Regions from separate parts of the Thalassotalea coralli genome, predicted to be linked through region 2. Evidence: predicted binding sites of a transcription regulator. Region 2 holds the regulator's gene; each other region holds the start of a gene.
The links. The regulator FNR, encoded in region 2, switches genes on or off when oxygen is low (the NO sensors DNR and NnrR bind a similar motif). The targets are predictions, from matches to a motif close to TTGATCTAGATCAA.
Positions count from the first base shown of each region.

Region 1: ACOB80_RS03110 (putative zinc-binding protein) is a predicted target of FNR. The motif match lies at 3,842-3,855, and genes of this name have one in related genera.
Region 3: hemN (oxygen-independent coproporphyrinogen III oxidase) is a predicted target of FNR. The motif match lies at 4,301-4,314, and genes of this name have one in related genera.

Region 1 is NZ_JBVVBK010000001.1:687,145-697,052, reverse strand. It holds gene ACOB80_RS03140 (polyphosphate kinase 2 family protein) at 1-366, shown strand, start outside; gene ACOB80_RS03135 (DUF2986 domain-containing protein) at 490-651, shown strand; gene ACOB80_RS03130 (alpha/beta fold hydrolase) at 828-1,796, shown strand; gene ACOB80_RS03125 (acyl-CoA thioesterase) at 1,834-2,250, opposite strand; gene ACOB80_RS03120 (GNAT family N-acetyltransferase) at 2,365-2,979, opposite strand; gene ACOB80_RS03115 (hypothetical protein) at 2,987-3,334, opposite strand; gene ACOB80_RS03110 (putative zinc-binding protein) at 3,417-3,779, opposite strand; gene ACOB80_RS03105 (2-hydroxyacid dehydrogenase) at 3,934-4,896, opposite strand; gene ACOB80_RS03100 (YehS family protein) at 4,923-5,546, opposite strand; gene mfd (transcription-repair coupling factor) at 5,701-9,252, shown strand; gene ACOB80_RS03090 (CsiV family protein) at 9,314-9,908, shown strand, end outside.
Region 2 is NZ_JBVVBK010000002.1:505,569-515,476, reverse strand. It holds gene ACOB80_RS07655 (hypothetical protein) at 133-270, shown strand; gene ACOB80_RS07650 (NCS2 family permease) at 544-1,836, opposite strand; gene ttcA (tRNA 2-thiocytidine(32) synthetase TtcA) at 1,916-2,809, opposite strand; gene uspE (universal stress protein UspE) at 2,941-3,870, opposite strand; gene fnr (fumarate/nitrate reduction transcriptional regulator Fnr) at 3,967-4,686, opposite strand; gene ACOB80_RS07630 (sulfite exporter TauE/SafE family protein) at 4,730-5,398, opposite strand; gene ccoS (cbb3-type cytochrome oxidase assembly protein CcoS) at 5,405-5,608, opposite strand; gene ACOB80_RS07620 (heavy metal translocating P-type ATPase) at 5,608-8,007, opposite strand; gene ACOB80_RS07615 (FixH family protein) at 8,013-8,507, opposite strand; gene rne (ribonuclease E) at 8,663-9,908, opposite strand, start outside.
Region 3 is NZ_JBVVBK010000003.1:294,713-304,620, reverse strand. It holds gene ACOB80_RS09600 (insulinase family protein) at 1-2,492, shown strand, start outside; gene ACOB80_RS09595 (GTPase-activating protein) at 3,161-3,763, shown strand; gene ACOB80_RS09590 (DUF2489 domain-containing protein) at 3,772-4,260, shown strand; gene hemN (oxygen-independent coproporphyrinogen III oxidase) at 4,372-5,742, shown strand; gene ACOB80_RS09580 (DUF1285 domain-containing protein) at 5,783-6,325, opposite strand; tRNA gene ACOB80_RS09575 (tRNA-His) at 6,463-6,538, shown strand; gene ACOB80_RS09570 (hypothetical protein) at 6,897-7,199, shown strand; gene ACOB80_RS09565 (hypothetical protein) at 7,291-7,569, shown strand; gene ACOB80_RS09560 (hypothetical protein) at 7,706-8,122, shown strand; gene ACOB80_RS09555 (hypothetical protein) at 8,243-8,668, shown strand; gene ACOB80_RS09550 (hypothetical protein) at 8,852-9,166, shown strand; gene ACOB80_RS09545 (hypothetical protein) at 9,274-9,615, shown strand; gene ACOB80_RS09540 (hypothetical protein) at 9,733-9,908, shown strand, end outside.

The DNA.
Region 1 (9,908 bases), on a different contig from region 2:
CTCACAGATGATGGTGTTCGTATCGTTAAGTTATTTATGCATATATCTAAAGAACAGCAGTTAAAACGGTTTGTCGAGCGCTTAGAAAACCCTTACAAACGCTGGAAGTTAACCGAGGAAGACATTCGCAATAGAGAAAAGTGGCCACAATACGAACAAGCAATTAACGATATGCTAGTAAATACTTCTACAGAGCAATCACCTTGGCATGTTATTCCAGCAGAGCACAAATGGTTTGCTCGAGTAGAAGGAATAAAAACGGCTGTAGAAGCCCTAGAACAAGGCATAAACATTGAGCCTCCACCTATTGATAAAGACTTTGTAAAAATAGCTAAAGAAAAACTAGGTATCGAATCTGATACCTGAACTAATGATAAAACTAATAGCTAAATAGTTGGCTACATTTTTGATAGACTAACGACTATTCTCAGAAATTTAATTAATTGCTAGCGCATAATAATCGCGAAAGCATATCACTAGAACTAAATCATGAACCGCAAAAAGAAAGTCAAAACAACTTTGCTTGCAAAGAAGAAAAAAGCGAATGCTAAACTGAACAAAAGCAATAAGCCTAAATACATCTCCAAAGCCGAGAGAGCGAAACTTGAAGAGCAACAACAAAGCGAAAACGTGCAACCGTTAATAGAATAAATCTTAACTATATTACCTAAACCATACTTCTACAAAAATATCATCAATTATACCAATTTGATGAAGCTGGTATAATTTACTTACACATATTGTACTTTCTTACTGGTAATTTAGATTGTTCTTAATTAGCTGCTGTGTTTAAAATTAGCTAACATCATATAAATTAAAGGATTAATGTGTCTTCCCTCGTACAAAAAGTTTTTTCAAAGAAACGGTTTTATATCCCTGCAATCTTTATTCTCATTTATGTTTTACTGCGTGCAATAACGCTTTTTCAGCATAAAAACATAACACTGCCTGGCGAGTATTTTACCTTCCAAGACAAACAAGTAAGATATGTGTGTAAAGGACAAGGTGCGCCATATGTGTTCTTTGAAACAGGATTTGGCTCTGACTCTGAAGTCACTTGGTCTGCAATAGTACAAGAGCTACCGAAAAACTTTACTGCTTGTTACTACGACAGATTAGGTCATGGTGGTAGCGACGATGTACCCACGACATTTTCAACTGATGAAAAAGCCTTATTGCAAGAATCCCTTATCCAACATGTAGCAGGAAACGAGTCTGTGATATTAGTTGCCCATTCATATGGCGGTATTATTGCTCGAAGAACCGTTGCACGTGGCAACTTAAACTTATCAGCTTTGATTTTGTTGGACTCTGCTCACGAGAACCAACACGAAGTCATGCGAGGCAAACTCGATCCAATCCAAGACTCTGTAAAATTATGGCATTACGCCGATGCAACATTTGGCATTTCAGCTATCAAGAACATCTTTACCACTTATGAATCCCCTACCTCACAACGACTAAGTCAGTATTACACTAGCTTTAGCTATGCGCATGTACTTTCTACCTATCGTAATGAAAAAGGTTTTTACACACCATTAGAAGACTTTAATTATGATTTCGGCAATTTAAAAATGCTGGTGTTAAGCCATGACAAGCAAGCCTATGCGAACAACCCTCGCTTTGCAGCTGTCGTAGATGACTGGGAAAAAATGCAAAAAAGCATCGCTAAGCTATCTAATAATTCAGAACGCATTATAGTTAAGGGAGCGACTCACAATATTCCAGGAGATGCACCTAAAACCGTGATATCAACTATCGTAGAAACCGTATCACTCGCGTCTAGCAATAGCTAGGCACGAGTAAGATTTAGCTCTCGCGAAAGAGTCAAACTTAGGCGTTAATATTTAACGAACGCATCTCATCTTTAGTTTGACTCTCTAGCTCTTCCATCGTTTTACCATGAGGTGTTGGTAGCTTAGTTTCAGGGTCAACTTTTACAAAGACGATATCTTCTGCCAAACAAATCGTCTTCTTAGTTTTTTTATTGCGCACCATACAAGAAACAGTAATGGAAGTTTTACCTATTTTGGTGGTTTCTAAACCGAACTCAACTACATCACCTTGCATTGCCGGTGCTTCAAATGTAATTTCACCGATATGCTTGGTCACTAAGTAATTTGTTTCGAGCTGACAAATCGCGTAAATGGCCGCTTCTTCATCAATCCATTGTAAAGCGCGTCCACCAAATAATGACAAGCCATAGTTTAAATCGCTTGGCATTACCAAACGTCGTGATAAGAATCTCATGATAATTTCTCAAGTATCTCGAATCTTTTAGATTCAGTTATTGAAAGTAGTTAGTTAACCTAGCTAACTACCTGAGGTGTATGTCTTTTAACGATAATTATAGCAAGTAAACAATTACTTATATGCATCTAATTTATGATTTAACGACTTTTTCACTAACGGCCATTCAGTATTTAAGATTGAAAATACTACTGTGTCTCGAATCGAGCCATCTGGACTTATTTGATGGTTTCTTAGCACGCCATCTTGCTTAGCCCCTAACCTTGCGATGGCAGCTCGAGATTTATGGTTGAACCAATGTGTTCTAAATTCTACTGCTATGGCTTCCATTTGTTCAAATGCCAAGCCAAGCATTAATAACTTGCATTCGGTATTAACTGAAGTACGTTGAAAGCTTTTACTGTACCAAGTGTATCCTATCTCTACTCTTCTATTTTTCACATCGGCGTTACAAAGGCGCGTTGTCCCTATAATGTTGCCTGTCACCTTTTCAACAACGGCAAACGGTAAACTTGTACCATTCGCTTTAGTTTCAAAAGCCATCGCTAGATAGGCATCCACTTTTTCTTCATTAGGTACGCTAGTAAACCATAACTTCCAAAGTTCTCCATCACTGGCTGCTTTGACAAGCGCATCTCGGTGCTCAGGTACTAATGGAATGAGCTCTACTGTTTCTGATGTTAATTCTGCTAAATAGTTTGGTTGAAGATACTCAACAAGTGCTTTCATTATTCCCTCAAGTCGATAGTATTTTGTAAGTAACGTATAAGCTTGCCAGAGACAAGCCGGTAAAAAATAATGTGAAGATAACGGCAAAAAAGCCCAAACATTTTTGTTTTAAGCGTTGCCACCAGCCAGCGTTGTCATCTAACTGCGTTTTGGGATAAAAGCTGTGAGCTAAAACGAAAAACAATAGCGCCCATAGCCATGCTAACAAGGTCGTATTTAAATACTGTTGTTGAAGTTCAAGGCCTGCTGCCACCAGTAAATAGACGAGAAATAAAAAACAAGCAACACACAATAAGGTTATCAGTGGCCTTATCGGTTGTATCAGCGCTGCAATACGAAAGTAGAAAGACATCATTGTCGATAACTGTTTAAGACTCAAACATTTAATTAAGGCAAAATCTTAAACAGTTATACGCAATATTGCACATTCTTTTTAATTAATCTTGATAAGCTTTTTGTAACTTTTGATAAACATAGTTCACAGCTTTACTGTTATCGAGTAAGGAGTCTTGCCACTTATCTCTTTTTTCAATGCCTGCCGCTGTTAACGTAAAGTGTTGATCAATCTCCACGCCTTTTTCTGACAAGCACTCTTTACTGCAATGTTCTTCGCAACCATCGATTACGATAACTGAAACAGCAGATTCTAATGTCGACATTAACGACTGGTTATCTGCGACAACACCGGAAATATTAGACATCTCAGCTAAGCCGTCTTGGTCTAATGTTAAAGCGATGTCATGTGCCATTCGGCCAACATTAGAGCAGCCCATACAGGCATACACTACGGGTTTAGTCATGGGGTTCCTTAATTAGCAAACACAATGACTTTGCATGCTAACAAAGATAGCCCAGCAAAAAATTGATCTAGATCTAGGGCTTGGCGATATTTAAGATTTAAATAAGATATGAAAAAAGCGTTAAAGCTTTACCAAAAAACAATTGATTGCTGACTTAATATTGGCGATTAAAGTCGACTGTAGCTGGAAGTTCGCCCGAATCTAAATAGCGAACAATATTGCCCGTTACTATTTTACAAGCACTTTGTCTGTTTGTAGGTGCCGAAATATGCGGGAGAACGGTGATTTTCGAGTGCTGCCAATATGGATGTGATTTAGGTAAAGGCTCGATAGCAAACACATCAAGTACTGCATGTTTAACTTGCTCTTGTTCAAGCGCAGATAGCAAATCTTCATCAGAAATTATTGCTCCTCTTGCAAAGTTAATAAGCGACACGCCCTTTTTTAATTGGCTAAAAAGCGTTGAATTGAATAAATGATGTGTTTCATTTGTTAACGGCAACAAACAAACGACAATATCTTGCTGAGCGAGCATTTTAGTTAACGATTCCGTGCCAGAATAACAACTGACACCAGCAACAGTTTTAGCACTTCTACTCCAGCCAGAGACATTAAAACCATTGGCTAGCAATAGCGAGCAAGCTTGTTGGCCAAGCTCTCCTAACCCTAAAACGCCGACATTAACGTCACTTGTCAGCTTTACTTCATGTTGGTGCCAGCTTTGGTCTTTCTGCTGAGCCCGATAGATAGGCATATCGCGAAGTAAATAATAACTCCAAGCAACCACCGCCTGTGCCATAGTCTCTGCCAGCACAGGGTCTACTAATCTTGCTAACTTAAAGTTCGGGGATGGCAGTTCAGCTATCAATTTTTCTACCCCTGCCCATAAGCTATGCGCCCATATTAAATTGGGATAGTTAGCTAATTTCTGTGGGTCAGGGTTAGCAACAATGGCAATGGAAACGTGTGCTTTTTCGCCATCGGTTAATTCGTCATCTCGCACAACATGACACTCTTGTCCCACCGCATTAAACGCACTATTCAGTTCTTGCTGCCAAGCAAGCTGCTGCTCTTCAGCTAACTGGCTAATAAAGGCGATTGTTAGAGCTGTCATCATTTAGCTACTGCCACTAACTTCTATGTTTATTTCTTCAATGACAATTTGCCACGACCCGACGACTTTTTCTCCGGCGTTTCTTGCAGTTTGGGGTTGTTATACCAAATTTTTTCCGCTGGTATTTTTTTAGGCTTGCTCGAATCATCTCGATAAGATTTGGTCTTTCCAGATCCTTTTCCCTTGCCTTTACTTTGACCACGGTTTGACACTTGAATCGCCATCAACAATTTACGCAACACTTGCGATTTACAACGTCGATAGTTTTTGTGCTCAGGTTTACGGAAAAATGCGCTAAGTTCTGAAGCACTTATGGTCATTTCTTGGCTGGCAAGTAGCTCAATAACTTGGTCGCTTGTTAACGAGAAAGCGATTTGTATCTTCTTTAGCACGACATTGTGATTAATTTCGGCATCAACAGGCGGCAACTTACCGTCTTTTTTGCCGCGCTTATTCACGATCAGGCCATTAAGAAAATGTCCTAACATGTCATCTGGCATAGTGTTAAAACCTGGATCTTCATCAGCAGCTAACCATGCTGACACTTGCTGTAGACTAACGGAAATACCCACTTCGTTAAACAAGGCGATCATTTGCTGATCTTTAGCGTTAAGAATATATCTAAGGCGGCGGAAAACATCGTTGTTAGTCAATGGAAGCTCACTATTATGGATTAGTTAAAACCACCGTATTATAAAGGAAATCCGCTGATTGGAGAAATAATTGTGTTAAGTTCTATCAATGCTTAGGCGTGCTGCGGTAGAATCTGCCAACAGTTTTGGCAAAATTAACCCTTTAGATAGTTCAATGAGTAAACGGCATTCACTTCTTCAACCTGTTCTTACTAACCGACGCGGCGAAAAAGCAGATAAGAAATCTTGGCATCAATTACTTGGCTCAAGTTCATCTGTCGCTATATACCAAGCTGCACTGCAAGCAGAACAGCCACTACTGCTCGTTACTCATGACACGCCATCAGCTCTGCGTTATGAACAAGAACTGATGAGTTTAAACAAGGCTCAACTTACTATCTGCCTATTCCCAGATTGGGAAACATTGCCATACGACAGCTTCTCACCACACCAAGATATTATTTCTCAGCGGTTAGCGACCTTATATCAATTGTCGCGATTAGAGAAAGGAATTGTCATTGTCCCTGTTACTACCTTAATGCAACGCTTAGCCCCTAAGAGTTATCTCGACAGCAATAGCTTGCTCATTAAAAAAGGCGATAACAAAGACTTACACCAATTAAGACAAGAACTTGAAGCAAGTGGTTACCGCAATGTTGATCAAGTGATGGAACACGGTGAGTTTTCAGCTCGTGGTGCTATCCTCGATTTATACCCAATGGGAAGTAAAACACCGTTTCGTTTAGACTTTTTCGATGATGAAATTGAAGAAATTCGCCTATTTGATCCTGACAGTCAACGCTCCAGCGATAAAATTCCGGCGATCGATTTATTGCCAGCACATGAATTCCCAACGGACCAAGAAGGGATCAACACCTTTAGGCGACAGTATCGTGAAACCTTTACAGGTGCTATTAATAAAGAGTCAATATACCATCAGGTGAGCGATGGCATCATGCCAGCGGGTATAGAATATTACTTGCCGCTATTTTTCGAGCAAACCAATACCTTGTGTGACTACTTGGCGGCAAACACGCTAGTAATGCTTTCAGGGGATATAGAAAGAACCTGCAATAATCACTGGCAAGATATCGACTATCGATACGAAGACCGCCGCTACGATCCAACGCGTCCTTTATTAGCGCCTAATCAATTATTTTTATCAGCAGAAGAGATATTCTCTGCATTAAAGCCATTTGATCGCATTACCTTATGTCATCGCAAAGGTCATGAACAAGGTGCGCAAACAGTTGATGCAGCGCTGACTGAAAACGAAGAGCAAGCTGTTGGCCGAGGTCAAATTTACTACGATGTACTCCCGCTACCTAACATCGCGGTGGATCATCAATTAAAACAACCCTTTGATCGTTTAAATCAATTTATTGCCGACAAAGAAACACCTCACAAAGTGTTGTTTGTTGCGGAAAGCCAAGGCCGCCGTGAAAGTGTATTAGAACTACTACAACGTAACCAGTTAGCACCTAAAGAGTTTACCTCAATTCAAGAGTTTATTGAGCAAGATGAAGCCATAGGCATTACGGTAAACAGCCTGGCACAAGGTTTTAGTTTTCAAGTAAAAGGCGCTAGCGCGCGCAATGCTATTGCCTTGGTAACGGAAACGGAATTACTGGGTGATCATGTTCGCCAAACGAGGCGTCGTAACAAGCAACAAGATGCTCAAAACGATGCCATCTTTAAAAACTTAGCCGAGCTTAGCATAGGCCAACCCGTTGTCCATATCGAGCACGGCATCGGTCGTTACTTAGGCTTACAAACGATAGAAAACGGCGGCTTAAAAACAGAGTTTTTAACCCTAAGTTATGCCAACGATGCCAAACTTTATGTACCGGTAGCTTCATTACACCTGATATCTCGTTATTCAGGGACAGAAGCAGAAAATGCACCTTTACATAAACTTGGCAACGATACTTGGAGCAAAGCGAAGAAAAAGGCCGCAGAAAAGGTTAAAGACGTTGCCGCCGAACTTTTAGATATTTACGCCAAACGTGCTGCCAATAAAGGCCACCAATTTAAGCGAGATAAAGACGATTATCGCGCGTTCTCTGACAGCTTTGGTTTTGAAGAAACCTTAGACCAAGAGCAAGCAATTCATGCCGTCGTTAGTGATATGCTCTCTGAAAAAACCATGGACAGACTGGTTTGTGGTGACGTTGGCTTTGGTAAAACTGAAGTTGCAATGCGTGCAGCATTTGTTGCTGTTAACGACGGAAAACAAGTGGCAGTGCTGGTTCCAACTACCCTACTAGCACAGCAACATTATGAAAATTTTAAAGACCGCTTTGCAAACTGGCCCGTTACCATTGAAGTGCTTTCTCGCTTTAAAACAGCAAAACAACAAAATGAAGTGATTGCCAAAGTAGAGTCTGGTCAGGTAGACATTTTAATTGGTACTCACAAGCTTTTACAAAATACCATTAAATATCATGACTTAGGTTTACTTATCGTTGATGAAGAGCACAGATTTGGTGTAAAACAAAAAGACCAAATTAAGAAGCTTCGCGCCAACGTAGATATCCTAACCTTAACTGCGACACCAATCCCGAGAACATTAAACATGGCAATGGGTGGGATGCGTGATTTGTCTATTATTGCCACGCCACCTGCGAAACGCCTTGCCGTTAAAACCTTTGTTCGCCAGCGCGATAACGCATTGATTAAGGAATCTATTTTACGTGAAATCCTCCGTGGTGGTCAGGTGTACTTCTTGCACAATAACGTCGACACCATAGAAAAAACCGCACAAGAACTTAGTGAACTTATTCCCGAAGCAAAAGTAGTCGTTGCACATGGTCAAATGCGCGAGCGTGAGCTTGAACGCATTATGAGTGACTTTTATCATCAGCGCTTTAACGTGCTTGTTTGTACTACCATTGTGGAAACAGGTATCGACGTACCAAGTGCAAATACCATTATCATGGACAGAGCTGACAATTTAGGATTAGCGCAGCTTCACCAATTACGTGGCCGTGTTGGACGTTCACACCACCAAGCTTATGCTTACTTGCTAACACCGCACGAAAAGCGCATGACCAAAGATGCCAAAAAGCGTCTTGATGCTATCGCCTCCCTAGAAGATTTAGGTGCAGGCTTTACCTTAGCAACCCACGATCTAGAAATTCGAGGTGCCGGTGAACTATTAGGTGAAGAGCAAAGCGGCTCAATGACCCAAGTAGGCTTTAGCTTATACATGGACATGTTAGATCACGCGGTTAATGCCCTGAAGCAAGGTAAGCAACCTTCTTTAGACCAAGTATTGGCCACGCAAACTGAAGTAGATTTGCGCATTCCCGCTTTATTGCCAGACGACTATATTTTCGATGTCAGCTTGCGTTTAAGCCTATACAAGCGGATCGCCAGTGCAAAATCAAAAGAAGCTTTAGACGACATTCAAGTGGAGCTAATAGATCGCTTTGGTTTATTACCGCAAGCAACGAAAAATTTAATTCATATTGCAAAGCTTCGTCTGAAAGCTCAAGCAATAGGCATTGCTCGTATTGATGCGAGTGCCGCGAGTGGAGCTATCGAATTTAGTGACGATACACAAGTAGACCCTAGAGACATTATTGACCTTATCCAAAGCCAACCAAGTGTCTATAAAATGGAAGGGGCAAACAAACTTAAGTTCGTCAAAGCAAACGAAGAGGCAGCTGCCCGTGTTACCTTTGTTTCGGGGTTAATTTCCCAGCTAGGTAAAAATCGTCATTAACAGTAGTGAGATTTAACGGTATGATGCTCATAGCAATTTTGTCGCAATTTGTGGAAGTTGAATGAAAACCAAGTTAGGGTCAAAGTTAGGATCTACTTTAGGGTCATTAGTCACTGGTGCTGTACTCTGTTTCAGTACTCAAAGCTTTGATGCTCAGGCTAACACTAAAAGTAGATGGTCTGGCGACTGGTTTGAAATTGAAGTTATCGTGTTAGCGCACCTTAACGATAAAAACAAAGTACACGAAAAGTTCGACCCTACTCCACTTTCTATCCCCAGAAATGTTAGAGATCTGCTAGCTGGATATTTACAGCCCGATATTGCAACACTTAAACAGCAGTTACCTAATTGTAAGGATCCCGTATATCCGCCAACGCCTATTGAGCGAGGCGCGATATTGCCGTATATGTTGGCAAATTTAACGGCTGAGGAAATATCTTCGCTGCCGTTAACCGATGAATTGTACTTAAGACTAGAAGGTGAGCATCAAGCCAAACTGGATGAAATCGCCCAACAACAGGCACTAATAGCAAACCAAGAATCTAGTTTATCTTTAGCAGCAAGCGATTCAGAAGATGACTTTTTCGATCGGGTAACACCTGAAAATGTGCGCTTATCTGATACCAAACAAGACCCACAAAATAACAATCAAGAAT
Region 2 (9,908 bases):
GTCAGCTTTAAAGCACCTCCTATTTAGGTGGTGATCGTTAAGTTGGGGCTATGCCCGTAAAGAGCCTAGCTCCAAAAGAAATCCTTAAAGTTCTGGGAAGAGCCAGTTTTTTCTTCTCAATTGGTATGACGAATGCCCGTTCCCGTTGAAGCGATAACAGCAAATATTTTTAAGGCCGCCACGCCTGTCAGCCATGGATGGCTGACACTGACGCGCGGTTGGACGAGCATTCGTCAGGTAGGCATGACGGTTAAAATATTTGGTGTTTGACTTCGGTGAGTCGGGCGATGAGGGCGCCTACATGGACGTAGGTGGTAGAGCAACGCAGTAGCAGTTGCCGAAAAGTTAGAGGGAAACAATCGATTTTTCCCTCTAACGTGCTGTCGGCACACCGACAATATAGTGTGAAGTTAAAAAGAAGCTTGAAAGAATTTAACTTTGAGACGAATCAATACTTGAAAGAAAGTAGCTCCCTAGAAGGGAGCTGTGCCAACGCCACCTGCTATGTAGGTGGATTCTTAATTTTTAGTTGCCGGCACTCTATTAGGCAAAGTAAGCAAACTTAGCAATAAATAACAGTGCTAATACCAATACGCTAATGTTGATTTCTTTGTACTGTCCGCTAAATGCTCTTACCGCAACATAACTAATAAAACCGAACGCAATACCGTGAGCAATAGAGAAAGTTAGTGGCATAGTAATACAAATAACCGCAACAGGAACTGCTTCAGATAAGTCATCCCATTTTACATTGATCAAACTCGCCAACATTAATACAGCTACATAAAAAAGAGGTCCTGCTGTAGCGTAAGCTGGTACCATGCCTGCTAATGGTGCAAAAAATATTGCGAGTAGAAATAAAATGCCAACCGTTACTGCAGTTAATCCTGTTCTGCCGCCCGCTGCCACACCAGATGTACTTTCTACGTAGCTAGTGGTGGTAGATGTACCCAACATACTACCAGCGACTGTTGCAGTAGAGTCGGCTAAAAGAGCTTTGCCTAATCGTGGTAATGAGCCATTTTTGTCTAATAACTTGCCGCGTTGAGCTACCGCAATTAAGGTGCCAGACGTGTCAAACAAATCAACAAATAAGAAAGCGAAGATAACACTTAACATGCTGATTTCTAATGCGCCACTGAGATCAAGTTGCATAAAGGTAGGCATAACTGACGGCGGTGCTGATACGATTCCATTAAATTCAACATGGCCTAAGGCTATGGCAATAAAGGTTACCAATAGAATTGAGATCATTACAGAACCGTTAATGTTTCTATTCGCTAAACCAACAATGGCAAATAAGCCAATTGCTGCCATAACCGCTGAAAAAGAAGTTATATCACCCATGGTTAGTAAAGTTGCAGGGCTATCGACGACAATACCAGCATTCTTAAGGGCGATAAACGCCAGAAATAGGCCTATACCTGCTGCTATACCAAATCGTAAAGAGTGAGGGATAGCGTTAATTATCCATTCTCTGATGTTAAACAAGCTTAAAATAATAAATGCACAGCCAGAAATGAATACTGCACCCAAAGCAACTTGCCATGTATAACCCATATCCAATACAACGGTATAGGTGAAAAATGCATTAAGTCCCATACCTGGGGCCAACGCTATTGGGTAATTTGCTAACATACCCATGACAAAACAGCCAATAGCGGCAGCAATGCAAGTCGCTACGAAAACGGCACCTCTGTCCATACCCGTTTCTGCCAGCATCGCAGGATTGACAAAGATAATGTAAGCCATAGTTAGAAAAGTTGTAATACCTGCTATAACTTCCTGTTTAACAGTCGTTTGATGTTGATCTAATTTAAAATATTGATTAAGCATAACAGTAGGGTTTGTTTGTTTAATGAACAATAGTACACCCAGCTTTTAAATTCAAAGCTGAGTGTGGTATTTGAATTACTTAAATGTTTGAAACGTCAATAATTAACGAATCATCTATGTTGGTAGAAGACACCAGCTCTTTCGAAAATTCATATTCGGCTCTTGGCTCTGATCTGTCGATTGGTAGCTGCTCAAAGTCAAATAGCTCGGTATCAGCAAGTTGGCTCGGACTAACATTCTTAATCGATTTAAAAATGTTTTCTACGCGACCTGGGGTTTGTGCGTCCCATTGATTAAGCATTGCTTTAATATTTTGACGTTGCAGGTTTTCTTGAGAACCACACAAGTTACAAGGAATGATAGGGTACTGCTTGATCTCTGCAAAATTAAGTAAGTCTTTTTCTCGACAGTAACTCATTGGGCGAATAACAATATTTCGCCCATCGTCTGCTCGTAATTTTGGTGGCATTGATTTTAATGCTGCACCAAAGAACATGTTAAGAAACAAAGTTTCGACAATGTCATCTAAATGATGGCCTAGCGCTATCTTGGTTGCACCTATTTCTTCAGCGAACGAGTACAAAGTACCTCGTCTTAGGCGAGAGCACAGCCCGCAGGTTGTTTTACCTTCTGGTACTTTTTCCTTTACAACCGAGTATGTATCTTTGTCTATGATGTAATAAGGAATATCTAATGATTCAAAATACTCAGGAAGTACATGCTCAGGAAAGCCTGGTTGCTTTTGATCTAGATTAACTGCAATGACTTTAAAGTCCACAGGCGCAGATTTTTGCAGGCTTAGTAAAATATCTAGCATGGCAAAACTGTCTTTACCGCCACTAATACATGCCATTACAACATCGCCATGTTCAATCATCTTGTAATCGGCAATGGCTTTACCCACTTTACTGCGCAAGCGTTTTTGCAGTTTGTTGGCTTCGTATATGGCTTTGCGGTTATCTGCTTCGGTCATAAGAAAACTTCGTCTTTGAAATGCTAGGAGCGTGTAAAAAGGGGCGTATTATAATGCGGTATAGGCAAGATGATAAGTAAAAAATAACCAGCATTTGAAGCTGGTTATTTCATTCCATTAATGTCGAAAATTTAGTCTTGAAGTGGTGAACTATAACCCGCTGGTTTTAAAGCTAAAACGTCACAGTTCAATCGATCAATGACATGCTCAGCTGTATTTCCGATTAAAGCGGCAGATAAACCTGTACGGCCTATTGTGCCTAAAATAACTAACTCTGCATCTAACTTACTAGAAACTGCTTCGATAACATCTTCAGGTAAGCCTTCTTCAATGTGGGTCTGCTCTGCTGAAATGCCAAATTTTTCTGCATGATTAACCATGGCATTCTTGTGATGTTCATACATGGAGTCGTTGTATTCGTTTGCATTAAACTCTGGAATTTCTATCGCTATATTTACTGGCGTACCAGGAAATGAATTAACTAAATGGACATTGCCTTGAATGAGGTTAGCTAGATTAACTGCCTCTTCTGTAATTATGCTGTTAAGAGACTGGTGCTCTTGTTCATCGCTTCCTACATTCAGTGCTGCCAATATATTCCCGTCTTTTGGCCACAAGTGATCTTTCACCAATAATACTGGGCAAGGGCATTTACGGAGAATATGCCAATCAGTTGGGGTAAATATTACCGATTTTAACTTGTCGTGCTCATGAGTTCCTTTAATGACAATATCGTAACCGTTATGCAGCACTTGTTCGATAATAGGTTCAAAAGGGCGGTTGTGCCAAACAACTTGAGAGTCAATGTTAACGTGTTCGTGTGGAGATTCGTCGATAATTTCTTGTAACCACTCTTCACGGTCACGAATTAAAGACTGACGCATTGCTTCTCGTTCATCTGCGGAAAGCATCGTTGTCATTTCGTAGGAAAAATCAAATATAGAAAGAAAAGCGGTAATTGAAGCGTTAGTTTTACTCGCTAATTCAATTGCACGGTTAAGCGCCTTTTGCTCTTCTACAGTAGGATCTATAACGGCGAGAATTTTTTTATACTTCTCCATGGCAAACTCCAAATAGTCACTTTTAATTCAATTATAGCGACTGCTGGCGTTTGCGCACGGGAATTTATTGTTTTAAATCAAGGGACCAGTAATTATTTATAAAGAAGCTACTTCGTCTAGCTTTTCATTATTCAGGATAGTAATTAGCTTACCATCAACCTTGATTAGTCCATTTTTGTCAAAGCGATTAATTAAACGGCTTATTGTTTCAACTGTTAAGCCTATGTAGTTACCGATATCACTTCGTGTCATTGACAATCTAAATTCAACAGAAGATAAACCGCGTTCTTTATAACGACTGCTTAGCGTCGATAAAAAAGTTGCCAAACGTTGTTCTGCGTTTTTGCGGTTAAGCAAAGTCATCATTTCTTGATCAGTACGAATTTCAGCGCTCATCATACGTAACATTTGCTTTTTCAATTTTGGCATTGCGTTAGATAGGGAGTCTAGCGTGTCGTATGGAATTTCACACACCATTGAAGTTTCTAGAGCTTTAGCAAAACTTGGGTGTTCGGCAGAAGCAATAGCATCAAAACCTAATAAATCACCAGCTAAGTGGAAGCCTGTAATTTGCTCTTCGCCACTTTCGTTGACAGTGTAAGTTTTGAAAGTACCTGAACGAATCGCGTAAAGCGATTTCATTTGCTCGCCATCTTGGAATATCTGCTCACCTTTTTGAATAGGTCGCTTACGATCAATTATTTGGTCTAGAGTTTCCAACTCTTGCGCGTTAAGAGAAAACGGGAGACACAGTTCACTGATACTACAATTTTGGCAATGAATATGTTGCTGACCTGAGCATTGACGCTTGTACATAATATCCTTAAATTCTCTACGGGTAATTCCAAGTGGAATATTATTAGAACATCTTCATATATGCAAATTTTAGTGTAATTATTCCATAAAAAATTAACATTAAGGCAATTGCACGGCGAACCCAAATCTTTGTTAACAATGCATTAACCTTAGAAGCGCCAAAAGATACCAGTAATAGAGCAGGTAAAGTTCCCAATCCGAAGCTTAGCATGATAAGGCCGCCTTGAAGTGCACTGCCAGATGCTAATGACCAAGTTAGCGTAGAATAAATAAGCCCGCATGGTAGCCAACCCCATAAAGCGCCTAAAAAGGTTGCTTTAGTCGCCGAATCAACGGGAATTAAATGTTTTGATAGTGGTTGCAACGTTTGCCACAGACTCTTTCCAACTTTCTCTACGTGAACTAGCAGAAACGCCCATTGGCCAATATACAGTCCGAGTAGAATGAGAAAAACACCGGCAATAACGTTTAGTATTAGCACAGGAAAGCCAAGTTGTTTGACCATTAATGAACTGGTAAAGCCAACAATTGTGCCTAACAAGGTATAAGAAAAAATCCTGCCAGCGTTGTAGCAAATAATATATAACTGCTTTTTAGGGTTATTGTCTCTAACTGCACCGGTAAGCATCGACGCAATACCTCCGCACATGCCAATGCAGTGGCCTGTTCCTAGTAATCCTATTAAAAACGCCGATAACAGGTCTAGTTGCATCTAGGGTTATTCTTTAGGTGAGTTGTTACGCTGATCATTAGCAGCGGTTTGCGATGTTGTCTTATCTTTTTTGTCTTCATCAAACAAAATGCTCAACCCTTGCTTCTCTAGATCATCAAATTGATTTGATTTGACCGCCCAAAAGAAAAAGTAAATCCCAGCTATTGTCAATAAAATAGCGATTGGAATTAAAACGTAGATAATGCTCATTACTTGTTTGGCCTTTTCGTTTTTAATAAACGCAGTGAATTAGTAATTACCAAAATTGAACTTAATGACATGCCGATTACTGCCATATAAGGAGTAATATAACCACTCACGGCTAATGGCAATACAATTGCGTTATAGCCAAACGCCCAGCCATAGTTTTGCCAAATAATTCGCCTGGTTTTATCTGCTACATGCAATAAATCTATAATAGCATTTAAGCGGTTGTTTAAAAGAATAACGTCTGCACCACTTTTGGCAATATCTGTACCACTGCCCATTGCAATAGAGACGTGAGCGGCACCAAATACAGGTGTGTCATTAACACCGTCACCAACCATGGCAATTTTTTCGTGCTCCTGCCTAGAGGTTAACAATTCCATTTTATCTTGTGCAGTAAGTTGGCTTTTAATTTCATCAAGCTGCAGTTCTTTTTGAACTTTTTCACAACCTTGTTGGTTGTCACCAGATAGCATGAGTGTGTTGTAAGAACGTTCTTTTAATGTAGCGATTAAGCTTTTCGCGTCATTTCTAATGTGATCAGAAATATTAATACTAGCGACAAGCTCTTCGTTAACTGTCATCACAATAGGTAAGTGAGTAAATTGTGTTAACTGGTCACCTTTTAGCAACCAACTCGGTTTTCCTATCATAATAGAAAGATCGTTTATAACCCCTTCGATACCAGCGCCTGCGTGCACTTTAACTTGGCTAGCATTAACGCCAAAGTCTCTGTAAGGAACAAAAGCTTTTGCGATTGGGTGTTCAGAATAAGATTCTAGCGCAGAAGCAAAAGCGAGTAGGGTTTGTTTATCGTATGAACTTGTGTGTAATTCCATGCTAGCGATAGCAAAGTCACCTGAGGTTAAAGTGCCTGTCTTATCGAAAGCAAAGCCTGTTATTTCTGGTAATGTCTCCATTACATGGCCACTTTTAACCATAATTCCCGCTCTATTTAAGCGCGTCGTGCCACAGGTTAGTGCGGTAGGTGTTGCTAACGACAAAGCACAAGGACAGGTAGCAACCAAAACTGATAGTGTTATCCAAAATGCTTCTTCTGGCATATGTTGTTGCCAATAAATAGCGGTGCCAATTGCGGTCATCAAAATAATGGCAACGAAATATTGGGCAATTTTATCAGATAGCTGAGCAATTTTAGGTTTGTGAGCTTGAGAAGCTTCACTGAGTCGAATTAGCTGACTTAACAGCGAAGTTGCACCTGCTTGTTTAACTTCAAGTGTCAGGTTGCCATCACCATTAACTGTACCAGCGAAAACACTGTCGCCAATTTGTTTATCGACAGGTCGTTGCTCGCCAGTAAGCATAGCTTCATTTATAGGGCTAGTGCCGTTGATAATTACACCGTCAGCAGGAATTGTTTCCCCCGGTTTTACAAGTACTAAATCGTTTTCTTGCAACTTTCTTGCGACAACGATTTCTTGCTGTTCACCATTGAGGCGCGTGGCGGTTAGAGGCATTAATTTTAGTAGATTAGCTGAGACTTCAGCAGCTCTATTTCTTGCTCTAAACTCCAGAAACTTGCCGATAAGCAAAAGGAAGGTGAACATAGAAACTGATTCAAAGTAGACTTCACCTGTCTGGGTTATAGTAGCCCAACAACTAGCAATAAACGCCAACGATATAGCGATAGAGACGGGAACATCCATGGACAGTCGTTTTACTTTTATCGCGTTTATTGCTCCCTTATAAAAGACAAAAGCGCCGTAGGTCACGATAGGGAAGGTTAGAATCATGCTTGTCCATCTAAGATAAACTAAGATATTTTCGGACATATCAGAAAACGCACCGAAATATAGCCCTATAGCAATCATCATAACTTGCATCATCAGTATGCCTGAGATGCCTAGTCGTTTAATAAATGCTTTACTTTGTGCTTTGTTAGAGCGTTCAGCTTCACTTGCTTTAAAAGGCAAAGCACGATAACCGACTTTTTCAATCGCTAGCAGAATGTCGCTTAATTTGATGTCTGCGTCTCGCCAGCGAACTGTCGCTCGTTGGCTTGTCGCGTTTACATTGATTGATACCACGCCTTTTAAAGGTGAAATTTGCATCTCGATAAGCCACGCACATGCTGCGCAGCTTATACCTTCAACTGTGAGTATTGTTTCCTTATATTCTCCGTCTTTAACGGTAAATTCACTTTGTAAGCTGTCGTCGTCTAATACCGTTTTATTTTTAAGTTGTTCCGGAACTAGCTGTTCACCTTTCGGCGCGGCTTCAGTGCGAAATTTATAATAATCCGTTAAGTTGTTATCGACGATGGTTTGGGCAACAGCTTCACATCCAACACAACACATAGGTTGGATCGAGCCATCAATTTTAACTGATAAGGAGAGCCCAGGAGGGACTGGCTCTCCACAATGGAAACACTCTGTGGTCATCGAGATTAGTTTGCTTCGTTTGGTCTAGGTTCTATTGAGATAAAGTCGGCTTGAGGTAAGCCAATGGTATTTTGAATCTTCCAGTGATCTTCAAATGGTGAAATAGTTAAGCGCCATTTCCCTGATATTTCTTCATCTAATGTCTTACGAAAATTACCTGAGCCGTCAGGTGTAAGCGCTAGATAAAAGTCTTTATCTTTTAGTGTTGGATGAAAAAAGTTTACGTTTAAAAGTGGGAAGGTTTTTTCTATACCTGTTGGTTTAATCACTAACTCTTTCCCGTTAAGCTTTAGAGCAAACTTAATGCCTAGCTTTTGTGCTTGTTTAACTTTGCCTATTTCTAAATTAATGGCTTTACCTTTTTTGTAATAATCGCCAACAACCAAAGTATCAGGGTTGGTATTTGCGATAATCACTGTAGTAATACCAGCAATAACGGCTGACAACGGAAGGAAAAATACTAGCCAAGCCCACGGCTCTTTGTACCAAGGAGTTTTCATTTATTTGTGTAGTTAATCTATGTTGGCCGCAATTATACGTGTTTTTCATTTATCTGCCTACGAAAATAGGTGATTTGTTGGCTTAGATCAAAGTCTAAAAAACGGGCAATAAAAAAGCCGGCTTTAATGCCGGCTTTTGAAAAATAAGTATCTAATTAAATACTTGGGTTAACTGGGCCCGATTGGCTCTGACTAGTTGCAGAAGCTCTTGCCGCTGTTTTATTAGAGCGTACTACTTCATTGCGTTCTGAAAGCTCAACAAATGCTGTTGGGATTTCTTTATCTGAAGTAAAAGACTCAGGCTTAGCCATATCTGAGTATGCATGACTCTTAATACGAATTTGCTGTGAGCTTGTAGCTGCTTCTTCACTTGATGAGTCAACACCATTACTTTGTGATTCCTCAGCGTTAGCTTGCGTTTCAGTCGAGTCTTTCTCAACAGCCTCTTCAGAAGCCATTTGTTTGGGTTCTGCATCTGTATTTTCAGCAGTTTCCGTCACATCTACAGCAGTCTCAGGTTCAACCGTATCTGCTACTTGAGTTTCATCTGGTTGTTCAGATTCATTTTGCTCGATAGTTAATTGCTCAGGCTCGCTAGTAGTTGCATTGTCTTGTTCGATTTGAGTCGATGCTTCAACTACTACTACGCTATCTGCTTCTTGCGATGTATGCTCATTTTGAGTTACTTCTTCTGAGCTCTCTGCTGTAACTTCTTGTTCTGCTGGTTGCTCTAAAGGCAAATCTTGCTGAACTTCTTCAACAACATTAACTTGCGATTCAACAGCTGTTTCTGCTACTTGCTCTGTTTTTGCATCATCATTAGAAACTTCTGGGTAGCGAGTCTCTACAGGATCAGTGGTAACTTCAGCTGTTTGAGCATCAACTACGTCAGATTGCTGACGACGTTTTTGTCCATGAGAGCGCAAGTGTCTAGGCGAACGGCGTGAACGAGAACGTTGCTCTTTCTTACCTTCCAGATTTTCAACTTCACTTGTATCTACTTGGCTAGTTGCTTCAGCAGATTCTGACTCTACAGTCTTTTCTGTTGCTTTCGCTTGTTTCGCAGGTTTTCTAGGCTTGCTTTTTGGTTTTGTCGCTTGTGTCGTGGCTTGTTCTGCTACTGTACCTTGAGCTTGCTCAGAAGCTGTATTATCTAAGTTAGTCTCTACAACTTGTTCTTGGCCTTCATTTACGCGTACTTTTTTACGATTATTTCTGCGTTGTCTGCGCTCAGCAACTTTTTCCTCTTTAGGCTTTTGTTGCCTATTTTGAGGAGCCTTTTTACCAGGTTTTGCAGCTCTTTCTTGCTTTTCTACTTGCTCGTTAGCATTGCGTTTTTCGCGTCGTTTGTCGTTACTACGCTCATTTCTATCGTTTCTATTACGACGTTGAGCATTTCTA
Region 3 (9,908 bases), on a different contig from region 2:
CAGGTGGTACCATGAACGGTACCACTAACTCAGACCGTACTAACTACTTCCAAACAGTACCGGCAAACCAACTTGAGAAAATGCTTTGGCTAGAAGCCGATCGCATGGGCTTTTTGGTAGATGCTGTTACGCAGGAAAAGTTTGAAGTACAACGTGAAACAGTGAAGAACGAACGTGGACAACGTATTGATAACCGCCCTTATGGTCGTTTAAATGAGCGTGTTTCTGAAGCGCTTTATCCAGTAAACCATCCATATTCTTGGCCGGTTATTGGTTACATGGAAGATTTAAATCGTGTAGATGTTAACGATCTTAAAGCTTTCTTCTTGCGCTGGTACGGTCCAAACAATGCTACTGTTACTATTGGTGGTGATATTGACGTTGAACAAACACTGACACTAGTGAAAAAGTACTTCGGCTCTATCCCTCGTGGTCCAGAAGTTGGTATGCCTGAGAAAACAGCAGTAACGCTTGATGCCGACCGCTATATTTCGATGGAAGATAATGTTCACTTACCATTAGTTTACATGTCTTACCCAACAGTATCAGTTCGTCATGAAGACGAAGCGCCATTAGATGTGCTTTCAAGTATTTTAGGTGGCGGTAAAACCTCATTGCTCTATAAGAACTTGGTGAAAAACCAATTAGCAGTACAAGCGTCAGTAAGCCACCCGTGTGCTGAGCTTGCTTGTACGTTTAACTTGTTAGCTTTACCTCATCCAGCGTCAGGTAAGAACTTAGCCGATATCGAGAAGATTATTCGCGATACCTTGGTAGAGTTTGAAACTCGTGGCGTACAAGATGATGATTTAGCGCAAGTAAAAGCAGATATGGAAGCTGGTTTTATCTTTGGCTTACAAAGTGTTTCAGGAAAAGTTAGTGCATTAGCAGCCAATGAAACTTTTACTGGTAACCCTAATTACATTGAGCAAGATATCGCACGTTATAACAATGTAACTAAAGCCGATGTTATGCGTGTTTATAATCAATACATCAAAGATAAGCACGCGGTTATCATGAGTGTTGTTCCTAAAGGTAAGTTAGATCTTATCGCTGCCAAAGATAATTTCACACCACCGAAGCGCGATCTTGATTCTGTTGTTAAGGTAACGGCAAACGATCTTAAAGTGCGTAAAGCAACAGATAACTTTGACCGCAGCGTAATCCCTACAGCAGGCGCCAACAAGGCGGTTGGTGTGCCAGATATGTGGCGCAAGTCGCTTGGTAACGGTATTAAAGTGTTAGCTGCACAGAGCACAGAAACACCAACAACTTCTATGTTGCTCAAGATCCCAGCCGGTAACTACTATGTTGATAAAGATAAAGCAGGTTTAGTGAGTTTATTGGCGCGTACGCTAAATGAGTCAACAACTAAACGTAGCGCAGAAGATATGAGTAAAGAGCTAGACAAACTAGGTGCGTCTGTTTATATCTCTGCAAGCGACAAATACCTTAACGTTAGCATTAATACCCTAACGAAAAACATTGATGCGACATTAGCCTTGGTGAATGAGAAATTGATGTCTCCTGCCTTTGTTGAGTCTGAATTTGCGCGTAACAAAAGTAATGCTATTCAAGGCGCTATTAATGGTAAAAAAGATGCTGGCTACTTAGCTTCAACGGCTTACTATCAATTGCTTCACGCCGATAACATTGCCGCTAAGCCAAGTGGTGGTAGCGAAGAAACACTAGCCAATATTACCCTTGAAGACGTTAAAGCTTTCTACAATGCGCAAGTTAAGCCTGCCAATAGTCAGCTAATTGTTGTGTCTGATATGGATCAAGCACAGGTTGAAAAAACCATTAGTGTTTTTGAACCGTGGAAAGGTAAAGGTAAAGCGTTAGATCTTGAGCTAGCCATGCCTGAAACCAAAATGGGTGTTATTTACTTAGTGAATAAAGATGACGCGGCACAGTCTGCTATTCGTATTGGTAAGCGCTCGATGACTCGTGATATTACAGGTGAGTTCTATAAGTCTTACTTAATGAACTTCCCGTTAGGTGGCGCATTTAACAGCCGAATTAACCTTAATCTACGTGAAGACAAAGGTTATACCTACGGTGCTCGTTCATACTTTAGTGCTGATAAGCTAGCAGGATTCTACACGGCGTCTGCAGAAGTTCGCGCTGATGCTACTGATAAATCAATTGTTGAGTTTGTTAAAGAAATTGAGAACTACAGCAAAAATGGTATCACAGCAGAAGAGTTAGCTTTCATGCGTAACGCGATTAATCAAAAAGATGCGTTAAAGTATGAAACACCTCGCGCTAAATTGAGCTTCTTAGCGCAGATTTTAGAGCATGATTTATCGCCAAGCTTTGTTAAAGAGCGCAGTGACATCGTTGCTAGTATTTCTGCTGACGAGATTAATGCACTAGCTAAGAAACACTTAAACTTAGACGAGATGTTGATGGTAGTTGTTGGCGACGCCAAAACACTTAAACCTCAGTTAGAAGAGCTAGGTTATAAAGTTATTAATCACGAAATTTAAACATTTGTGATAAAAAGCCCCGCCTTTTGGTGGGGCTTTTTTTATGAGCAAAGGAAATTATTAGGAAATAGACCATTACTCTTGTAAGACATTTGCCATTATAACTCCGTGTTAACGATGAATTAACTGGTAATACCTCTGAAAATAGTCAAGAGTTACAGATTGTTACATTTACTAATCAATAATTGTACGATAAGTGTGCAAAATTTTGCTTGTCCTCCCCTCTGAGTCAGGTAAAGTATATGCAGCTGTTAACACTACAGCGCTAAAAAAAGGACAGTAATATTCAGGTATGGAAGCTGATTATTCTATTTTTCTTTTTTAATATGGATGGTTTACTTAGCATCAGGATGATGACTAAAAGAGTCCGGGAGGACGTTAAAGGATAGCTCAAGAAAGTGTCAGGAAGACCGAGAAATACAAAGTAAAGGGAAGCTAGAAACAAAAATCGGGAACATTTGTCAGACAACAGGGACTGTAATTTAGGTTAGGATAACCAGATAAGATTAGGAACATAATATACTTGCTGAGAACAGCAACTATCATTTCCGGAAACGGTGGCATTGCCACCGTTTTTTCTTTTTGGCGATTTAAAAATAATTTCGCTAACTAAAAACCTTCAACTAAAGTAAAATACACATCATTGTTAGTAATTGAGTATTGCGTTTATGACCCGCAAGAAAAAATCCAGAAATCCAAATAGTGCTCCTATTACGCTTTCTAAGGCAGAGCGTAAAAAGCTGGCAGAAATGAAAGAAAAGCGCGTAAGAAAGCCTACCGGTAAAAAGCCAGGTAATCGCCAACAAGAAGGTGCCCAGAAAAAATCGACGACAAATACGTCGAATAAAGCAAAAGATCCAAGAATTGGCAGTAAAAAGCCAATTGAATTAGGCGCACCAATCAAAGCTCAAGCACAGCAGAAGAAAAAGCCAGTTAAACAAGCTGAAAAATCGTCACCGATAGCGAAAATTCGCGTTGTGGAAACCACGCAAAGTGTTGATGCTATTAGCGAGCAAATAGAGGCTATTGAAAACAATGCCGAGTTACAGGCGGTTGTAGAAAAGCAAGAAGCTGGACAAGCGTTAACAGAAGCGGAAGTGGACGTGTTCAACGAATTGATGGAGCAGTATCATCAGTTGCAAGAACAGCTGCTTGAGCTTCAAAGCGATGAAGAAGGTGAAGACGAATATCCAGCAGGCGATTTAGACGATGACGCCTTGTGGGATAAACTAGACGCAGACTTTGACGTATTTGACCCTGATAAAGAGTAAATCCCATCATGAGTACAACTTGGATGATGCTTATCATCGCTGGCGCACTAATTATTGCCGGCTTAGCTTTTTACGCAGGGCGTTTATTGTTTCAAGTAAAAGCTCAACAAAAAAAACGTGAACAAGCCCAACAAGAACATCAAAAAAAACTAGCGGCGCACGACGTTAAGGTGCTCGATAGTGTGGTGATTATCGTGCGTGCAATGAAAGAAGAGCAATGTGATATTTCAGAGGGCTGTTGGCGTTTAAGTGTGTTATTAGATTCATTGAAAACTAGCGAAAATTTGAGTCTTGAATTTCCTGCAATTTTTGAGCTATATCAGCGTATTAGTCATATGCCGATATTAGAGGAGCGTAAAAAGCTCGCTAAAAAAGAGCGAATGAAATTAGATTTAGAGCGCACTAAAATCGAAAACGAATTGTACAGCGATGTTTTTGCTAATTTAGACTTGCTGCACAACTATGCTGAAGAGAGACTAACTGCGTTAAAGCAGTAACCTCTTTTCTCTTCTTAGGTTACAAATAAATACCAAAAGGTTGCGTTTGATCAACAAAGAGCTGACGCAAATGTAATAAAATTGTTCGGTGATTGATGACTAGGAAATTTCATGCAAGCCGAACAGTTTTTTGACCCTACACTTCTGAGCAAATACAACACCAGTGGCCCACGGTATACCTCTTACCCTACTGCGTTAGAGTTTCAGTCGGGTTTTACTAGTGCTGCTTTGGCGTCGGCGATTCAAGCGTCACCCAACCGTGAACTGTCGCTATATGTTCACATTCCGTTTTGTCATTCGCTTTGCTATTACTGCGGCTGTAATAAAGTGGTCACTCGTCATCGTGACAAAGCCGATATCTATCTAGATTATCTAGAAAAAGAAGTATTATCGCGTGCTTCGCTTTTTAAAGATTACACCGTTAAACAGCTGCATTGGGGCGGCGGGACACCAAGTTTCTTAACCAAAGAACAAATTACCCATTTAACTCAGTTGTTAAAAAGCCATTTTAACTTTGCCGAAGATGCTGAGATGGGTATCGAAATAGACCCTAGAGAAATTGAGTTAGACTTGGCAGATCACTTATGGAGTTTGGGTTTCAATCGTTTGAGCTTAGGCGTTCAAGATATCGACGAGAAAGTTCAAGAAGCGATAAACCGCGTACAATCGACCGAATTCTTAGCTGAATTTATCGCTCATGCTAAAACCGTGGGTTTTAATTCTATCAATGTCGACTTAATTTACGGCTTACCGCATCAAACACAGGAAACTTTTGGCAGAACCTTAGCACAAGCGAAAGCAATGGATGTCGATAGAATTTCGCTGTTTAGTTATGCTCACTTGCCGTCTCGCTTTGCCGCTCAGCGTAAACTGAGAGATGAGTGGTTGCCAAATGCCGCACAAAAATTTGCGTTAATGAAGCAAGCGATAGAAACGTTATGTGACTATGGTTACGACTTTATCGGTATGGATCATTTCGCTAAACCAACGGATGAACTAGCCATTGCTCAGAAAAATGGAACGCTACATAGAAATTTCCAAGGATATACCACTCACGGAAACTGCGACTTACTAGGCTTAGGTGTATCTTCTATTAGCGCTATTGGTAATTGCTACAGCCAGAACGAAAAAGACCTAAAAACCTATTATCAAGCCATCGACGATAAAGCACATGCAATCGACAAAGGCGTAACGTTAAGTGAAGATGATTTAATTCGTGGCGATGTTATTCGCGAACTTATGTGTAACATGCATCTAAACAAAGCTGAGATTGAAACTAGGTACGGTATTCAATTTGACCAGTACTTTAGCGAAGAGCTGGAGATGCTAAGGTGTTTTGTTGAAGATGGTATCGTAACCTTAACTGAAGACACTATTCACGTCTCGCAGCGCGCCCGTTTGTTAATTCGCATCATTTGCATGACGTTTGATGCTTATATGAAGCAGCACTTAAATCAGCAGCGTTTTTCACGCGTTATTTAGCTTAAGGCTCGATACTCATTAGATGCTGTGAGCTATAACGCTAGATAAAACCAAGGTTAATAGTTTGCTCGCCACTGGTAAACGTCATGGCGGGCTTACCGTTTACAGCATTTTCTTTCGCTAAATCAACCCACTGATAATAAACATTGCGGTGTACTTTTGCCGTTAAATTGCGCCTTACAGTCACTTCTAACGTACCATCATCATTTAAGATGACCGGGTGCTGTAAATCGAGTAAAAAAGCATCATCTAAATTAGTGGCCACCGCCATGGTTGTATTTGTATCGTCACTCCACTCCCATTGTGAGAGGACAAAAGGGCAGTCATCTACCTGTATTTTTACTTTCTCTACAGGGGTTACTAAAAAGTATTCATCCCCTTCGCGTTTCAAAACAGAGGCAAACAACTTTACCAAAGCAATTCGTTTAAATGGCGTGCCATTATAAAACCAACTGCCATCACTTTTTATTTGCAGGTCAATCTCACCGCAATATGCCGGATCCCATAAGTCAACAGGAGGTAAGGCTGGCTTCCCCTCTTTGTTTAACGAAGAAAGTTGCTCCATTAATTTGTCTAAAGCCATGACGGATCCTCGTAAATATCAATTGCTCTAATTCTAACAAATATTTTCACTTTTTTGATGATAATCCTTGTCAGCATTTCCAATGTGCATTAGAATTCGCGCACTTCGTTGGTATTACTAACGAACGTTTCTCAGTGGTGGCATTAGCTCAGTTGGTAGAGCCCTGGATTGTGATTCCAGTTGTCGTGGGTTCAAGTCCCATATGCCACCCCACTTTTCTCTCTGAAATTCTTATGTTCACGGATTAACATAGCTTTGGTGGCACCACGGCAGGAATCACTGTGTGATTCTGCAAATACCCGTTAGCGCGCGTTCAAGACCCAAGTGCCACCGCGTTTTTCTATCTAAAAATCATTATATGCATAGCGAGCCATTTTCATCTTCGTTAAATAAAACTCTTGGTTTCTCCGAGCCAATATTACGTTGAAGATTGTATAAATTGTTGCTAACGTACTAAAAATATTAAATAAAAATTAGCGTGAAGTGACTAGGTACAAAATATTTTATTTGGTGTTAATGAGAATTCACGCTAATACGCTGTTATACGTTTCTATTGAATGGTGTAAGTTCGGTGTCTGAAGAAGCAATTGAAATAGCGAAGAAGTTGCTGAAAAGCGATGACGATTACTTAAATAATGTAATTAAACTTTTGCGTATTGGTAATAATAAATATGGTCAATGCTGGGATACGGAATATCATATCTTTGGTGAAATAGCTTCTGAAACAGATCATTTGCCGCTAAATCATGTTAGGTCAAAATGTTCAAAAGAGTTTCTAGTTAGAGCTGACAAAGAGTTAGTTGAAACTATCGAATATTATCGAGATTATGTTTTCAAAGCCTGTAACATCATAATAAGTAGCAAAAACGTATAACAAGTCGCTCAATGGGACAAATATCAGTTGGCTTTTGTTCCTGCGTCACTTATTTTAGCCAACTAATATTTGCCCCTTAGCGGGGCGTTATATGAATCTTGGTATGGTTGAAGTCATCATCGTAATTTTCGTTGGTTTTATCTTGATAAAAGCGGTTCGTCATTCGCGAAAAGTTAACAAAGATTTCTCTCAACTTGATAAACAGCAAAAAGATGAGTTGGTTGAATTAGTCAATTCCAATCCAAAAAAGTATTTCCTGTCAGGTGGTTCATATACGAAACTACCTAAGCCGTTAGCAATCATCGGAAATATTCTAGCTATTTGTGTAATTTTGTTTTTTGTGGTCTTATTTATCGCATCACTTTCATAGCGTTATTGGTTTAAATTCATATAACAAGTCAATTAAGTGCGGGACTGCTAAAGCTTGGCTCAGTTCCGCTACGCTACACAAGTATAGCCAAGCGTAATCAGCCCCTTATTGGGGCGTTAGTTGCCTATGGAGAGTCATGAGAAATTTTATAATCTGTGTGCTTTTATTTTTTTGTTCTTCAGTCGCTTTAAGCGACATTGAGTTACTTGCTAAGGCCGCACAAACGACAGATTATTTGAATTTCAATCCTGATTCCAAAGAAGAATTCAATACAAAATCAGAATATCTGGGTGAGTTAAGCGGAAAATTTAAACTCTATAATCATACGTATTACTTTAATAATAATTCTAGAGCTGGTCATAGGTTAGTAATTCTGTCGAAATCTGGTGAACTGATAGGTATGTATGCAGTTAATGACTGGGCTACTTCTGTAAAAGACAAGTGTGTATATTTCCCATTTGAGGAAGACTCTGGAAATAAGATTTGCTTAAACAATGGCTCTTTTCCCGAACAGGCTTGGATCGATGGTGAGCTGCCGCTACTGTTTAAATAGGCAACTAACAAGTCAATCAAGTGAGCGACAAAAATCAATTGGCTTGTAGCTCGTTCCTCGCTAAAGTATAACCAATTGATTTTATGCCTCTTATTGAGGCGTTATGTTTTTTGGATAGTTATGACTCAAATCAATAGTAATGGAATGGTTAAAAAGCAAAGTAGATTAGAAGTAATTCTCAATATTTTAGGCTTTCTTTGCTTTATAGTAATAGCCAACCTTTTTCCTTCTGGCTATCCAATTATCCAAGAGGATAGCTTGGTAGGATTTTGGCTTATTCCTGCGGCTTTTTTATTCGCTTTAAGAAATATTGAAATTTTTATAGAAGACGGAAAAAATGTGCCTCAATATTTAATTATTTTTATAGTTAAAATAGGACATGGTGTATGGATCGGCTTGTCTTTTGGCACAGTATTAATCTTAAATGCTTGGTACGCTAATCCGAATGGTGAAACATTTGAACCATTATTAATAGCTGTAACATTAAGCGCTGGTTCTACATCTTATGTTATTAACGAATTAAGAAAATTAATAAAAAAAACATAACAAGCCAATCAAGCACGGGACTGCTAACAGCTTGCTCGGTTCCGCTTCGCTTCACAGTTTAGCAAGCTATTACCATCCCCTTATTGGGGCGTTAGCTAGCACATGAGACCTCTATATAAATTCTTGATCATTGTTGAGGCCATAATTGGGTTTGGTCCTCTAGTCTTATTGTTAGGGTTTGGCTTGATCACTATTCCCATTTCAATCATGGGTATTTTAGATGGTTATTATGGCGCACTGATTATGCTACTAATAGAGGTCGGCGGCTTTTTAGGTATGTTCGCGTTTATCTCCGTTTTGATGCATATATTAGAGCCTAATAAGTATTTTTTATCTTTTATTAAATTACGTTTATTTATAATTTGCGGCTTTTGCTCAATTTTGGGATTTGTGTTTATGTCAGGTATAAATATAGAGCTTATTTGGCTTTTAATACCTGTAGTTGTAGCCGCACATTTTATTTATTTAGGCCGCAAATATGTGTTTTCTGCTAGCTAACAAGTTACTCAAAAGGACGCAAAACGCTTGGCTTGCGCTCCTTCGTCGCTAATTTTAGCCAAGCATTTATGCGCCCATTGGTAAGGCGTTAGCTGTACAAGGAAATCATGAGTAACATCAAGTTTCACTCAAAATGGGAAGCAGAAATTGAAACCGAAGAAGTGGTCAATTCAGGAACTTGGTATTACCAAAACGAAATCCCATATACTGCGAAATTGATTAAGCAAAAATGGAACTATAAAAGTACTGATTTGCCAATTCTGGATGAAATACTTGAAGCACCATTTTGTGACTACATTGATTACTCTATTAGTGATGAAGGTGTTTTGTACTTTTGGCGTTTTGAAACTAATGGAAATAAGAGTTCTAGCCCTGTTTTTCCAACGTATTTCCTAGCAAGAGACTATATAAATACTTATGGTTATAAATACGAATTGGATAAGAGTTAAGTACAGCTAACAAGCAACTTAAGCGGGACAAATAAAGCTTGGCTTTTGTCACTGCGTTCCAAATTATAGCCAAGCATTAATTTGCCCCTTAGTGGGGCGTTGTATTGCAGGAGAGTTATGCGAAGCCTTTTAATCTTGTTGCTTTTTCCCTTTCTAAGTTTGGCTTCTTCGGTTTCAATTTCGTCCAAAACTTTAACCCCTGAACAAGCAAATGAGTTGGGTATATATAGGTTAACGTCGGAAAATGTTCAAAGTAATTGGATCGTTTTAGTTTATCCAAACAAAACAATGAA